Regions from separate parts of the Rhodoferax sp. SPJ21 genome, predicted to be linked through region 2. Evidence: riboswitches for the same ligand, from Rfam matches in the RefSeq annotation. Region 2 holds a riboswitch; the other holds the start of a gene.
What was found. A riboswitch is a leader RNA that binds a small molecule or an ion and turns the genes downstream of it on or off. The one in region 2 is predicted to bind cobalamin.
Positions count from the first base shown of each region.

Region 1: linked by a shared signal. The riboswitch ahead of AC4BBN_RS04130 (cobyrinic acid a,c-diamide synthase CobB) and the one ahead of AC4BBN_RS08365 (energy-coupling factor ABC transporter permease) in region 2 are both predicted to bind cobalamin.

Region 1 covers NZ_JBYZMO010000001.1:922,441-929,816, reverse strand. The annotation lists gene AC4BBN_RS04155 (ABC transporter ATP-binding protein) at 1-495, opposite strand, end outside; gene AC4BBN_RS04150 (ABC transporter permease) at 507-1,220, opposite strand; gene AC4BBN_RS04145 (ABC transporter permease) at 1,231-1,917, opposite strand; gene AC4BBN_RS04140 (transporter substrate-binding domain-containing protein) at 2,004-2,774, opposite strand; gene AC4BBN_RS04135 (LysR family transcriptional regulator ArgP) at 2,916-3,848, shown strand; cobalamin riboswitch at 3,833-4,045, shown strand; gene AC4BBN_RS04130 (cobyrinic acid a,c-diamide synthase CobB) at 4,240-5,529, shown strand; gene cobO (cob(I)yrinic acid a,c-diamide adenosyltransferase) at 5,550-6,119, shown strand; gene AC4BBN_RS04120 (ABC transporter ATP-binding protein) at 6,135-6,974, shown strand; gene AC4BBN_RS04115 (ABC transporter substrate-binding protein) at 7,005-7,376, shown strand, end outside.
Region 2 covers NZ_JBYZMO010000002.1:132,902-140,277, reverse strand. The annotation lists gene AC4BBN_RS08395 (UDP-2,3-diacylglucosamine diphosphatase) at 1-78, opposite strand, end outside; gene AC4BBN_RS08390 (T6SS phospholipase effector Tle1-like catalytic domain-containing protein) at 220-1,767, opposite strand; gene AC4BBN_RS08385 (DUF2946 family protein) at 1,897-2,256, shown strand; gene AC4BBN_RS08380 (YcnI family protein) at 2,333-2,890, shown strand; gene AC4BBN_RS08375 (copper chaperone PCu(A)C) at 2,904-3,401, shown strand; gene AC4BBN_RS08370 (PepSY-associated TM helix domain-containing protein) at 3,562-4,965, shown strand; cobalamin riboswitch at 5,079-5,326, shown strand; gene AC4BBN_RS08365 (energy-coupling factor ABC transporter permease) at 5,515-6,192, shown strand; gene AC4BBN_RS08360 (PhaM family polyhydroxyalkanoate granule multifunctional regulatory protein) at 6,271-6,978, shown strand; gene AC4BBN_RS08355 (FIST signal transduction protein) at 7,006-7,376, shown strand, end outside.

The DNA of each region.
Region 1 (7,376 bases), on a different contig from region 2:
GCGCGCAATCGCCACGCGCTGCTGCTGGCCGCCGCTCATATGGGCGGGGTAGCTGTCTTCCTTGTTCTGCAGGTCCACCAGTTTCAGGTACTTGCGGGCGCGCTCGATGGCCTCGTCCTTGGAAACGCCCAGCACATGCACTGGCGCTTCGATGATGTTTTGCAGCACCGTCATGTGCGCCCATAGATTGAAATGCTGGAACACCATGGCCAGTTTGGTCCGCATGCGCTGCAGCTGCTTGGCCTCGGCGGCCACCAGTTCGCCATGCTTGTCGGGCACCAGCTTCAGCTCTTCACCGGCGACGATGATGCGGCCCGCATTGGGCTTTTCCAGCAGGTTCATGCAGCGCAAGAAGGTGCTCTTGCCGGAGCCGGAGCTGCCGATGATGCTGATCACATCGCCTGCGCGGGCTTCCAGCGAGACGCCTTTGAGCACTTCGTTGGAGCCGAACTTCTTGTGGATGTCTATGGCCTGGAGTTTGAGGTTGGAGGTCATGTGGTGCGTCCTTACTTTCTGCGCGGTGCCATGTAGGCCAGGAAATGTTTTTCAGCCAATCGGAACATGGCAATCAAGGCAAAGGTACCTACAAGGTAAATCGCCGCAGCAAACAGATAGGCCTCGAACGGCAGGTAGAAGTCCGAGTAGATGCGGCTGGCCGCCGCCGTCACATCCAGCAGCCCCGGCACCGCACTGGCCAGGCTGGTGCTCTGCAGCATCATCACCACCTCGTTGCTATAAGCGGGCAGGGTGCGCCGCATGGCGCTGGGCAGCACCACCCGGGTCATGATCTTGAAGTGGCTCATGCCAAAGGCTTGCGCTGCTTCGATCTCGCCGGCATTGGTCTCGCGGATGGCCCCGGCCAGCATCTCCGCCGTGTAACCCCCGGTATTCAGCGCAAATGCCAGCAAGGCGCAGAAGAACGCGTTCTTGAAATACACCAGCGGCCACACCGTGTCCCAGCGCGCCTGTATCCACTCCAGCTGTGCCAGACCGTAGTAAATCAAATACACCTGGATCAGCAGCGGCGTACCCCGAATCACAAAGGTATAGGCCCCCACCAACCGTTTGAGAACGGTGTTGTTGCTCGTCAAAGCCAAAGCAAAGGCCACCGCCAGCACCGCCCCGATGGCGACAGAGGCCACCAACAGCCACAGCGTATTCAGAATCCCCTCGCCAAACATGGCCAGGCTTTCTTCGCGAAAGATGACTTCCCAATTCATAACGTCATCCTCACAGCGTAATGCGCTTGGTGCCCAGGCTGTAGCGGGCATTCAGCCTGCGCAACACCTCCAGCGACACCCAGGTGTAGACCAGGAACAAAGCCCCGGCAAACAGCAAATAGACAAACGGCGAGCGGGTCGCCGCACTGGCCTGCTTGGCCAGATAGGTCATCTCCTGCAGACCAATCAAACTCACCAAGGCTGTCGCCTTGATCAACACCAGCCAGTTATTCGTAAAGCCCGGCAAGGCATAGCGCACCATCTGCGGCGCCGTGATACGCAGGAACGCCTGACGCGGTCCCATGCCGAAGGCGGCCGCCGCCTCGAACTGCCCGCGCGGAATCGCCATGATGGCGCCGCGAAACGTCTCGGTCATGTACGCACCGTAGATGAAACCCAGGGTCAGCACCCCGGCCGTGAACGGCTCCAGGTCCAGAGTCGCCTCGCTGCCGGCCATCTCCAGCAGGGAATTCACGCCAATCGTGCCGCCGTAGAACACCAACAGCATCAGCACCAGGTCCGGGATGCCTCGGATGACAGTGGTGTACAGCGTGGCGGGCACCACCAAAAGGGGCCGCCCGGAGAGCTTGGCAGCCGCGCCCAGCAGGCCCAGCAGCACCGAGACCACCAGCGCGGCCAGGGACACGCCGACCGTGAGCAGTGCGCCGTGGAGGATGGATGAGTAATAGTCAGACACGGTAAAACCAGGGGGGAGTTAAAGAACAAGCCATGGCGCCGTGGCACAGCGCGATGGCCTGGAGTTCTGGTGCGTGCTGTAACGGCTTACAGCTTGCCGTAAACATCCATCTTGAAGTACTTGTCGTTCAAGGTCTTGTAGGTGCCGTCGGCGCGGATGGCCTTGATGGCCACGTTGAGCTCATCCTTCAAGGCCTTGTCACCCTTGCGGATGGCTACGCCCACGCCGGTGCCGAAGTATTTGGGGATGTACAGCTCTGGTCCCACGGTCTTGTAGTCCTTGCCTTCGGGTTTGCTCAGGAAGCCGCCGGTCACTTCGATGATGTCAGCTACGGTGCCGTCCAGGCGGCCGGCCTTGATGTCCAGATAAACCTGGTCTTGGGCTTCATAGGGGGTGATGATGGCGCCCACTTTTTTCAGTTCGCCGTTGGCGTATTTCTCTTGGGTGCTGCCCTTGAGCACGCCGAGTTTCTTGCCCTTGAGCGAGGCGTCGCCGGCATAGGCAATATTGCTTTTGATGACCACCGTGCTGGGTGTGAAGTAGTACTTGTCGCTGAAGTCCACCACGCGCAGGCGTTCTTCATTGATGGTCATGGAGCTGATGATGGCGTCGTATTTCTTGGCTTGCAGGCCGGGGATCATGCTGTCCCAGACCTGTTCGACGAACACGCATTTGCGTTTGATCTTCTCGCACAGGGCGCTGGCGATGTCCACATCGAAGCCGGTGGGCTTGCCGTCGGCAGTCTTGAAGGTGAAGGGCTCGTAGGTGGGGTCGATGGCGACTTTGAGGTCTTTACCCTGGGACAGGGCGCTCAGGCTGATGGCGCCCAGGGCAATCGAAAGCAGCAGTTTTTTCATCGTGGATCTCGGTAAGGATACGAATCTAGGGTCTTCCCGGCTCTGGAATAACACCCTGTGTTGTCAGGGAGCCGCAGGTTAGTGGGCTTTGAAAAAGAAATAAAACTAATTTTTTTAACGATGGTTTAGTATTTCTAAATTATGAAAATTGATAACGCGCATCTGGCGGCTTTTGCGATGGTGTTGCGCGAGGGCAGCTTTGAGGCGGCGGCCAAGCGCCTGCATGTCACGCCCTCGGCCATCAGCCAGCGCGTCAAGCTGCTGGAGGAACACCTGGGCCAGGTGCTGCTGCAGCGTTCCACGCCCACCCAGGCGACCAGCGCGGGCATGGTGCTGGCCCGGTTTGCCGAGCAGGTATCGATGCTGGAGGCCGAGATGCTCAGCGAGGTGGGCGCGCCCGAAATGCTGGGCGCAGCCATGCAGCGCGTACCCATCGCGGTGAACGTGGACTCTCTGGAGACCTGGTTTCTGTCGGTGTTCGACGTGCTGCCGCCGGGCGTGCAGATGTGCCTGGACATCCGTGCGGAGGACCAGGACCATTCAGCCGTGCTGCTGCGCGAGGGCACGGTGATGGGCGCGGTTAGCTCCAGCCCCGACCCGACCTACGGCTGCACCGCCGAGCACCTGGGGGTGATGCGCTACCTGGCCGTGGCATCGCCCGGGTTTGCGCAAAGCTATTTCGCCACCGCCGACCGCGAGGAGGCGCTGCACCACGCGCCCATGCTGGGCTTCAACCGCAAGGACAGGCTGCACGACCTGTTCATCGCCCAATTGGCGAATACCGCCCAGCTGTCGCCCACGCATTTCATTCCCTCGGTGCACGGATTTGTACATGCCGTGGCGCGCGGCCTGGGCTGGGGGCTGGCCCCCGAGGCCTTGGTTGCCGAGGGCATTGCGGAAGGCTCGCTGATTGACATACTGCCCGGACAGCACCTGGACGTGGCTCTGTACTGGCACCGCTGGCGCATGCGTTCGTCGTTCCTGGACGTGATCGGCGTGGCACTGAAGCAGGCGGTGCAGGCTGGACTGCGCGTCTCGCTCCTCAGGGGGGCTGGTACACTGGAAACACGTTAGCAGGTGTCTTTCAGCCCTCGGGCTCGGAGGATTAAACGGGAAGTCGGTGCGATGCCGATGCTGCCCCCGCAACGGTAAGCGAGCCAAAGCGCGGCCTCATCTGCCACTGTGCATCCAATGCATGGGAAGGTGGCCCCGCAGAAAAGTCCTTCTTTTCCCTCGTGAGCCCGGATACCGGCCTGTTAGCACAAGCGTGACCTTGCGGTGGGCGGGTGTCAGCGGGCTTCGTGGCGTGCCGGACATTGCTCCGTCTGCGTCTGCGCCCTCTGATCTCTTTGCCTCCGGGTCACACCGATCCATCTTGTCGCGCGGCGGGCGTGTGGGGCTGAATGATGTACTACCAAATTTATAGCTGCTCCCGCAGGCGGAATATGCGCTTGCGGGCTATTTGATGCCTAAGCTGTGTGATGCACTGCTGGTGTCGGCTCCGGCCTCCGGCCAGGGCAAGACCACCGTCACGGCTGCGCTGGCTGCATGGCACCGCAGCCAGGGCCGGCGCGTGCGCGTCTTCAAGACCGGCCCCGACTTTCTGGACCCCATGGTGCTGGAGCGCGCCAGCGGCCACCCGGTCTACCAGCTGGACCTGTGGATGTGTGGCGAGGCCCATTGCCGCGCGCTGCTGCATGCGGCAGCAGCCGAGGCCGACGTGATCCTGGTGGAAGGCGTGATGGGCCTGTTCGACGGCACGCCCAGCAGCGCCGACCTGGCCGAGCGCCTGGGTCTGCCCGTGCTGATGGTGATTGACGGCGCCTCCATGGCGGAGACCTTCGGCGCGGTGGCCCATGGTCTGCACAGTTACCGGCCCGGCCTGCAGTTTGCCGGCGTGCTGGCCAACCGTGTGGGCAGCGACAGCCACGCACAGATGCTGAAAAACAGCCTGCCCCCCGGCCTGCGCTGGTTTGGCGCCATGCCGCGTTCGGCCGATTACAGCCTGCCCGAGCGCCACTTGGGCCTGGTGCAGGCCTCTGAAGTGGAGCAATTGGATGCGCGCATCGCCAAAGCCGCGCAAGCCATTGGCCCCAGCGTGGAAGGCATGGCCAGCCCGGTGCGTTTCGAGCCGGTGGTAGCCGAACCCTTGCCGCAGCGGCTGGCCGGCGTGCGTATCGCCATCGCCCGTGATGCGGCTTTCTCATTCCTGTACGCCGCCAATCTGGACACGCTGCGTGCGCTGGGGGCCGAGCTGGTGTTCTTCTCGCCGCTGGCCGATGCAACCCTGCCCGATGCGCACAGTCTGTATCTGCCCGGTGGCTACCCCGAGCTGTATTTGCATAACTTGCAGTCCAACCAGGCCATGCGCGAGGCGGTGCATGCCCACCATGCGCAGGGCAAACCCATCGTCGCTGAATGCGGCGGCATGCTGGCGCTGCTGGACAGCCTGGCCGGCCACGATGGCATTGCCGTGCCTATGTGGGGACTGCTGCCTGGCACCGGCGCCTTGCAAAAGCGGTTCGTCAACTTGGGCATGCACGCGGTGCAATTGCCCGAAGGCCGGCTGCGCGGCCACAGCTTCCACCATGCGCGCATGGACAGCACGCTGCCCGCCGTGGCCTTCACGGCGCCGCAGCGCGAACGCAGCTATGCCGAACCGGTGTACCGCAGCCAGCGCTTGCACGCCTCCTTCATGCACATGTACTTTCCGTCCAACCCCGGCGCAGTGGCAACGCTGTTTGCGCCCGGCTGACCCTTCATTAGGACCTCCCCATGGAAATCGAATCCCCACCGCTGCTGCGCGACACCCCCAAGCCCCAGGGCGAGCGGCGCGGCCTGGTTATCGTGCACACCGGCACTGGCAAGGGCAAGAGCACGGCCGCTTTCGGCCTGGCGCTGCGCGCGCATGGCCGGGGCAAAGTGGTCAAGGTCTACCAGTTCATGAAGGTGCCAACCGCGCGCTTTGGCGAGCACCGCTTGTTTGAGCAACTGGGCATTCCCATCATCGGCCTGGGCGACGGCTTCAGCTGGAAGAGCCGCGACCTGGACCACTCTGCCGAGCTGGCCCAGTTTGGCTGGGCCCAGGCCGAGGCTACGGTGCGCGCTGGCGAACACTTCATGGTGGTGCTGGACGAAATCATGTACCCGCTGCGCTACGGCTGGATACCACTGGAGCCGGTGTTGGCCTGCCTGCGTGAGCGCCCGCCCCATGTGCATGTGGTGCTGACTGGCCGGGGCGCGCCTGCCGAGTTGGTCGAGCTGGCCGACACCGTGACGGAGATGACGCTGGTCAAGCACCATTTCAAGGCCGGCGTGCCCGCCCAGCGCGGCATTGAAGACTGAGCGTTTGCCAAAGCCATGAGCACCCCGAATCCCACCGCCCAACCCCTGCTGGAAGTGCAGGCCGTGTCCCTGCTGCGCCAGGACAAGGCGGTGCTGAGCCAGGTCTCGGTGTCCGTGCCGTTTGGCGCGCACATCGCGCTGGTAGGGCCGAATGGTTCGGGCAAGACCAGCCTGCTGCAGGTGATGGCGGGCCGCCTCAAGCCCACGCAAGGCCGGGTGCTGGTGGGCGGCCAAGATCTGGCGCAGATGCCCGGCATGCAGCGCGCGCGCCAGTTGGCGGTGGTGCACCAGCACGAGCAGGTGCACGGCCAGCTGCGGGTACGCGACTACGTGGCCCTGGGCCGTACGCCACACGTCGATGCCAGCCGGGATGAGAATGCTGAAGCGGTACAAAGCGCTTTGCAGCGCTGCCATCTGGAGCAACTGCAGGACCGCTTGATGCGCACCCTGTCTGGCGGCGAGCAGCAACGCGCCGCCATCGCCCGGGCCATTGCGCAGCAGCCGCGCATCCTGTTGCTGGACGAGCCCACCAACCACCTTGATCTGCGTACCCGCGCCGACATGCTGGACCTGTTGACAGGGCTGGGTGTGACCGTGGTCGCGGCCCTGCACGAGCTGAGCCTAGTGCAGCGCTTTGCCCACCGCGTGCTGCTGCTAGGCCAGGGCCAGGTGGTGGCCGAAGACCTGCCCGCCAAGGTGCTGACCAAGGAGCTGGTGCTGGGCAACTTCGGCATGGACGTGTTCTACCTGCCGCTGCCGCACCGCGAGCATGCGGTTGCAGTGTTCGAGTCGCCGCAAACCGCGCACAAGCCGCTGCATGCCACGCGGCCCCATGTCCGCCCGTTGGCACATTGATTTTTAACTGTTGAAGCAAAGAAAAGAACCATGGCATTTACCGTGCGTCGTTTGAAATTTTCCCCAGTTGGGTGCCTGCTGCTGGGCGCGCTATCGCTATATGCCGTCGGCGTGCAGGCCCAGACTTTCCCGGTGACGGTAGACAGCTGCGGTGAAAAAATCACTTTCGCCGCCCCGCCCAAGGCTGCCCTGATCCACGACATCAATATGACCGACATGGCCCTGTCGCTGGGTCTGCAAAAGAACATGGTGGGTGTCAGCGGCATCAGCGGCTGGTACAAGATGAGCCCCGAGTTCAAACAGGCGCTGGGCAACATCCGCGAGATCGCACCCAAACAGCCAACCCTGGAAAACATCCTGGCCGCCAACCCCGACTTCTTTTTTGCCGGCTGGAACTACGGC
Region 2 (7,376 bases):
TGTGCTCCCGGGCTTGGGCTGCAGGGCCGCCAGCCAGGGCGCCGTGCCTGCACGGCCTGCGTCAAACTGCTGCAGCATCGGCGCTCCTGCGGCACAGGATGGGCGTCAAATCGGGCATGGCGGCTCCTTGTCAAAGCGATGTCCCGCCAGTGTGTCGCGCTGATGTGACGGCTCCACGGCATTGCTGTGTCATTTGCATGACACGGCAACGCCGTGCGCTTACGCGGTGCGCGTGATGGTCAGCCGCACGCTGCCGTGGTTGTTGCCATACAGGCTCCATACGTCGTTGGCAAAGCAGAACAGGTAGCCGGGGTTTTGCACCTGGAAGGCGTTGTGTTCATGCGCGGGCAAGTCCAGGTACTCGTGCGGGCTGGGGCTGCCGTCGTTGGGCACGATGGCGTCCACGCCGGAGTCGTTGGCGATGGCGCCCACCAGCGTGAACCAGCCGTAGCTCTCCACCCGTTTGCTCAGCCAGAAATCGGTGGACGGATTCTTGCTGGCCTTCTTCACCAGGTCTTCTATGTGGCCCAGGGCCGAGCCGCCCAGGCGGATGATGTCGCCAGCTGTGAAGTTGCCGTCTTCGGTGCCACGCCAGTCGCAAGCGTCGTTGGCATCCAGCCATTCCCCAGTGGCACTGAAGCGGTATTTTTCGCCCGCCGCCAGGTACACGCCGCTGGCGTTCCACTGGGTGTCGGCGTGCACGTCCAGCGTGTGGCTTTGGCCGGGTGCTAGCCGGGTGGTGGGGTGGTAGGCGGGGTAGGCGATGGGCGACGCAGCCTGGCGCGCCAGCACGCTGGGGTGGAACAGCGCCTGGTTGGCTGGCACCATCGCCTCCAGTTTGCGTGGGCGCGAGCGCAGCTTGGCAAATGCACCTTTGTAGGAGTTGTGCAGCACGCCCAGTGGGTTGGGTTTGAGTATGTCTTGCACCCCGGGGCGGAAGGTAATGCCGGCGGCCTGGGCCTCTTGCATCATCCATTGCAGTGCGCTGTCGGAGAGATCTGTGTTGGCATAGCCGCCGCCCACATTGCAGTGCACGCCGGGAAACCACAACTCCTTTGCGTCCGGGTGCTCGCTGGCATTGGCCCAGCGCGTGACGGTGAAGCTGGCGCGAATTTCGTCGATGGCCATGGCATGGCGTGCGGTGCGCACATGGGCGCCCAGCCGGGTATCGTGGAAGCGCCATTTTTCGGCGTTGTCAAACAGGTTCAGTAGCTCCAGGTCGTCTGGTACGCCTAAAGCGCCCACCGTGTCCCACACGCCGATGAAGCGTATTGGCGTGGCGTCCAGGCCGTGGAAGAAGTTCCAGCCAGCGGCCCAGCGGCGGTCGTCCAGTGTGCGTTTTTCGTACTGCTGGTAGGCCGCGTAGGCCGCGTCCACGCGGGCCCAGGCGTCCTTGGGCGGCAGGTTGCGCAGGTCCAGCAGGCCTCGGCCCAGCAGACCGCCCAGGCTGCGTGCGGTGAAGGCACCCCGGCTGAAGCCGAAGATGTAGATCTCGTCGCCCGGTTCGTACTGCGTGGCCAGCCAGTGGTAGGCGCTGCAGATGTGCTTGCTGATGCCCGCGCCCACGGCGCCGCCGGCGGCCGTCTCCAGCAGATGGGTCTTGGCGCCCACGCCGGGGTGGTAGTAGGAGACTTGTTCCACCCCGTCGCTGCTGTGCAATGCCAGGGCGTTGTGCAGCTTGACCACATTGGTCGGTGCAAGCACACCGTTGTCTTCCTGGTCGGGGGCGTTCCAGGTACCGTCGTTGGAAATGATGAGTCGCTTCATAGTGCTGCGGTGGTGGTGCGGGCGGGGCCGCAGGTTGGGCGTGAAAGAAGGCCATTCTTATTCTGTGCAGGCTTTCGGCAAATAGCAATCTGCGTCGGCACGCGCTGCGGCGCGGTAGATAATTGCCACATGTTCTTCCTGCGCCACACACACGCCATTGCCCGCTGGGCGCTGCTGTGCTTTGTGTTGTCGCTGGGTGTGGCGATCGCCGCGCCGCTGGTCAACCACCAGTCGCTGGAGCTGGTCTGCTCCAGCGTGGGTAGTGTCAAGCTGCTGGTCAAGTCGGCCGACGGCAGCAGCCAGGTGGTAAGCCAGATGGGCGACTGCCCGCTGTGCATCACCGGTGGTGGCCTGCCACCGCCCGAGGTGCAGCTGCGTGTGGCGCCCGCCCAGCCGCTGGCCTATGCGCTGCGCAGCATCCCCGCCGCGCGCCTGGCCTGGCTGACCGCTGCGCCCCTGCCCGCACGCGGGCCCCCGACCTTCCTCTGACTATCAAATGTGTAGCTGCCAGCGCAGGTTGTATCTGCGCTGGAGGCTTGTTTCGTCTTGATCCAGAGGTTGTTCCATGTCTTTTTCTTTTGCTATTAAATTCGTAGCTGCTTGCGCAGTATCCGTGTGCGCCAGCAGCACTTTTGCCCATATTGTTCTGGCCGAGCCCGCCGCCTTGGGCAACACCGGCTACAACGCGGCCCTGCGCGTGGGCCACGGCTGCAACGGCACTGCCACCACGGCCATCCGCGTCACCGTGCCGGCTGGCTTCCAGGGCGCCAAGCCCATGCCCAAGGCGGGCTGGGTGTTGTCCACCGTGGTCGGCAAGCTGGACAAGCCGTTGGATGACCACGGCAAGCAGATCACCGAAGGTGTGACCAGCATCACCTGGACCGCATCCCCCGGCAACGCGCTGCCCGATGCCTACTTCGACGAATTCGTGCTGCGCGGCAGCCTGCCGGCTACCGGTGGTGAGGGTGGTGCGATGTGGTTCAAAGTGCTGCAAACCTGCGAACAAGGCAGCACCGACTGGGCCGAGATTCCGGCCCCCGGCAAATCTGCGCATGACCTGAAATCGCCCGCTGCCAAGCTGGAAATCATCCCCTCCGACCACGTCGGCGGCCACCAACATTGAGGCTTTGATTACTATGAAATTTATAGCTATTGCCGCAGCTATTCTCTGCGCTAGCGGGCTTTTTTATCAAAATGCGTATGCCCAAAACGTAGTGGTCAAGGACGCCTGGGTCCGCACCAGCGTACAGGGTCAAAAGGCCTCTGGCGCCTTTATGACCCTGACCGCCAAGGAAAACACCAAGCTGGTGGCCGTGTCCACCCCCGTGGCCGGCCTGGCCGAGGTGCACGAGATGAAGATGGACGGCGACGTGATGCGCATGCGCGCGGTGCAGGGTGGCCTGGACTTGCCCGCTGGCAAGCCCGTGGCACTGAGCCCCGGCGGGTTCCACGTCATGCTGATGGACCTGAAAGCAGCCCTGCCCAAGGACAGCACCATCCCGCTGACGCTGACCTTCAAGGACGCCAAGGGTGTGGAAAGCAAGCTGGACCTGAAGCTGCCCGTCGCCACGGTAGCCCCTGGGGCCAGCAGCGCAGGTGCCGGGCACGGCGCGCACGCGGACCACGTCCACTAAGGCGCGTCGGTCTTTCCGGCCCCTATTCAGCCCCCGGTTGCCGGGGCTGCTGCAGGGCTGACGCCCTGTCGATCTGAATGTCCCGCGCCGACAGGCGCATCTGTAGCTGTATGCACCCCATTTTGGGGTCGCATGGGGCTGCGCAATCTATTTTCAAACTATGACTTCCGCGACTGCAACGGCGCCTGCGCGCGCCACGGGTACGTCCCGTTTTTATGCCACGGCCTGGCGTTGGCACTTCTACACCGGTCTGTTCGTTGTGCCCTTTTTGGTGGTGCTGGCGGTGACCGGCCTGGTGATGGTGTACTTCACCGGCTTTCAAACCCGGCTGGGCCCGACGGTGTATGTCGCGCCCCAGGGCCAGACACAGCCCGTGACGGCCCAGTTCAAGCCCGTACTGACGCAGCTCCCCGCCGCCCAGCTGCGCGAGTACATCGCCCCCAAGGCGCCCGACCTTGCCAGCTGGTTCCTGATGGCGCACGACGGTGTCACCGATGCGGTGGCCGTGAACCCCTACACGGCCGAGGTGCTCAAGGTGGTGAACAAGGACAGCACCGTATTTGCCTGGGCCCGGCAGATCCACGCCAAGCTGCTGCTGGGCGCGGTCGGCGGCTACCTGATGGAAGTGGCCGCAGGTTTGGGCATTGTGATGGTCATCACCGGCCTTTATTTGTTTTGGCCGCGCCAGTTGAACCAGTGGTCCGAAGTGCTGCTGCCCGATTGGCGGGCCACTGGCCGCAAGTGGTGGAAGTCTTTGCACTCCAGCCTGGGCATTTGGTTGGGCGTGGTGTTGTTCCTATTCCTGCTCAGCGGCATGTCGTGGACCAGCGTATGGGGTGCGAAGTATGTGCAACCCTGGAGCACATTCCCGGCCAGCAAGTGGGACGCCGTGCCGACATCGGACGCCACCCATGCTGCGCTCGACAGTGGTGGCATACGCGGTGCGCCCTGGGGGCTGGAGCAAACGCCGCTGCCGGTATCCGGCTCGCAGCTCGGCACGCCGGGCATCCTGGCCGGTGAAGCCGTCAACCTGGATGGCGTGGCCGCGCTGGCCCAGCGCCTGGGGTTCACCGGGCAGTACCACATCAACGTACCGCAGGACGCCACGGGCGTGTACTCCATCTCGGCCGACACCATGAACGGCGATATGGGCAATCCCTTCCAAGACCGCTTTGTGCACGTAGACCGTTACACCGGTCGCATCCTGGCCGAGGCAGCCTATGCCGACTATTCGCCCATGGCCAAGGCCATGGCGGTGGGCATTGCCTTGCACCAGGGCGACGTGGGGCTGTGGAGCGCCTGCGCCAATGTGCTGTTTTGCCTGGCCGTGGTGCTGCTGTGCGTCAGCGGCGTGGTGATGTGGTGGCTGCGGCGCCCCAAGGGCAGCGGCCGTTTGGCGGCACCCAGCGTGCCCGCCCAGGCCCCGCTGTGGAAGGGCGGCGCAGTGGTGATGCTGCTGACCGCGCTGGCATTCCCCTTGGCCGGTGGCGTACTGCTGGCGGTGCTGCTGCTGGACTGGCTGCTGATCTCGCGCTTTTCAGCGCTGAGAACCGTACTGTCTTGATGCCATGCACCTGGCGACAGTTCAAACATTCCACGGAAGCAATCACGTTGGTGCTCTTTCTGCGCCGAGAAGGTCATCGCTTTAATCGATAGATGCCAAATGCCAAATGCCCCGCCTAAAATGCCGTCGTTGGTGCTCGCGGCGTGGTTCACATGCCGCAGTTCAACGGGAAGCAGGAGTGTGATGGGGCAACAACCCATCGCGCCACCTGCGCTGCCCCCGCAACGGTCAATTGGATGGATGGAGCTGTGTCTCCATTCCGCTTTCATCAACCAGCCACTGAGCGCCCTGAACAAGCGCTTGGGAAGGCGATGGAAGTTGTGCCATCAGCCCGGATACCGGCCAACAAGGTGCGTTGCATGGATGTGCGGCGTTGACGTTCATGCCCTGGCGGGGAAGCCAGGGAGAACTCTTATCGGGTCCTTGATTCCATGAAAACTCTTTCATTGACCATCTCTGGATGGCGAAACCACGTCTGGGTGCAACGCATGTACCTTTCAAACCGCGCACCATTCTTTCAACCTGCGTTACCACTTGAGGAAATACACCATGCACATTGAACCCGGACTTGTTGACGGCAGCAAAATCATTCTGAGCTACGCGACTGCGCTGGCGGCCCTTGGCTACAGCGCCAAACTCGCGGTAGATGCTGTGAAGAAGGATGGCATGCTGGCCTTGCTGCTGCGCTCTGCCATCACCACCGCCCTGGTGTTCAGCTTTTTTGAACTACTGCCGCACCATCCCGTGGGTGTGTCCGAGGTGCACCTGATTCTGGGCACGACCCTGATGCTGATTTTTGGTGTGGCACCCGCGGCCATCGGCTTGGCAGCGGGTTTGTTGGTCCAGGGCCTGTTTTTCGAATGGCAAGACGTGCCCCAGTACGGAATGAACGTCACGACCTTGCTTGTGCCCCTGTTTGCCACTTCTGCGCTGGCGCGCCGCATCATCCCGGACACCGTGGCCTATGTGGACATTGGCTACCAGCAGGCGTTCAAGCTGTCGGTGGCATACCAAGGTGGCATCGTGGTCTGGGTTGGCTTCTGGGCTTTGTATGGCCGAGGCGTCGGAGCTGAAAACCTGGGCCAGATCGCCAGCTTTGGCGCTGCCTATATGACGGTCGTGCTGGTAGAGCCTCTGGTAGACCTGGGCGTGCTGGCTGCTGCCAAGGCCTGGCGCCGACTGCAAGGCACAGCCTTGGTCGAGCAGCGTTTGTACAGCGCCGTGTGAGGTTTGTCTCTGGTGGACTAGCCATCTCTTCTGGTGTTGGTTGGGGTAAGCTGTGTAGGCAACACCCAAGGAGACACCATGAGCGATACATCCGCCTTTGATTTCAGCAAATTCGTGCCCGGTTTTGACTTCCTGAAGAACCTGGGCAAGGGGGCGGCTGGCGCTGCCCCGGCGTCGCCACTCGGCGGTTGGGTGGCGCCCACCATCAATGTGGAAGAGCTGGAAAAGCGCATCACCGAGCTGAAGGCGGTGCAGTTCTGGCTGGACCAGAATGCGGTGGCGCTGAAAGCCACCATCCAGGCGCTGGAGGTGCAGAAAATGACCCTGGCCACACTCAAGGGCATGAACTTCAGCATGGCCGACCTGGCGGATGCCTTCAAGCTCAAACCCACCCCCGCGCCCGAGGCAGCACCCGAGCCTGAACCGGAACCCACGCCTCCACCCCAGGCCGCCGCACCTGAGCCCCAAGCCGAGCCCGCAGCCCCGCTGCCCGGCGTGGTGGACCCACTGAAATGGTGGGGCTCGCTGACCGAACAGTTCCAGCACATTGCCGGCGCTGCGTTGAAAGATGCTGGCACCCAGGCCGCGCTGGAAAAGAGCAAGGACCTGGCCAGCAACTTTGCGGCGGAGGCGCTGAAAAGCGTGGGCGAGTTCGCCAAGGCCGCCACCCCCAAGGCCAAGCCCGCTGCCGAACCCCAAGCTGCCCCGGCCAAGGCCGCAGCCAATAAGACGCCCGCCAAAAAAGCCCCTGCTAAAAAAGCTGTTCCCAAAAAGCGCGTAATCTGAGGCTTTATTTTTTCGGACGCTAGGCCCATGCCTGCCCTCAAACTTTTCCCCCATGGCCATGCCACGCACCCCCAGTGGCGCATGGCAGCCGGCCTGGTGCTGGCCCAGCTGCGTGCGCAGATGGCGCTGCCGGATTACGCCAACGCGCCCAGCCTGGGCCTGCTCTACATCACCGACCATTACGCTGGCGATGCGCAGGACATCCTGGACCACCTGAGCGGCGAGCTGCCCGAGGTGACCGACTGGTCAGGCACCGTCGGCATAGGCATTGCCGCCAACAATGTCGAGTACTTTGACGAGCCCGCGCTCAGCGTCATGCTGTGCGACCTGCCGGCCGACCAGTACCGCGTGTTCTCCGGCGTGGCGCCGCTGGGTCTGGGCTTTGAGGCGCATACCGC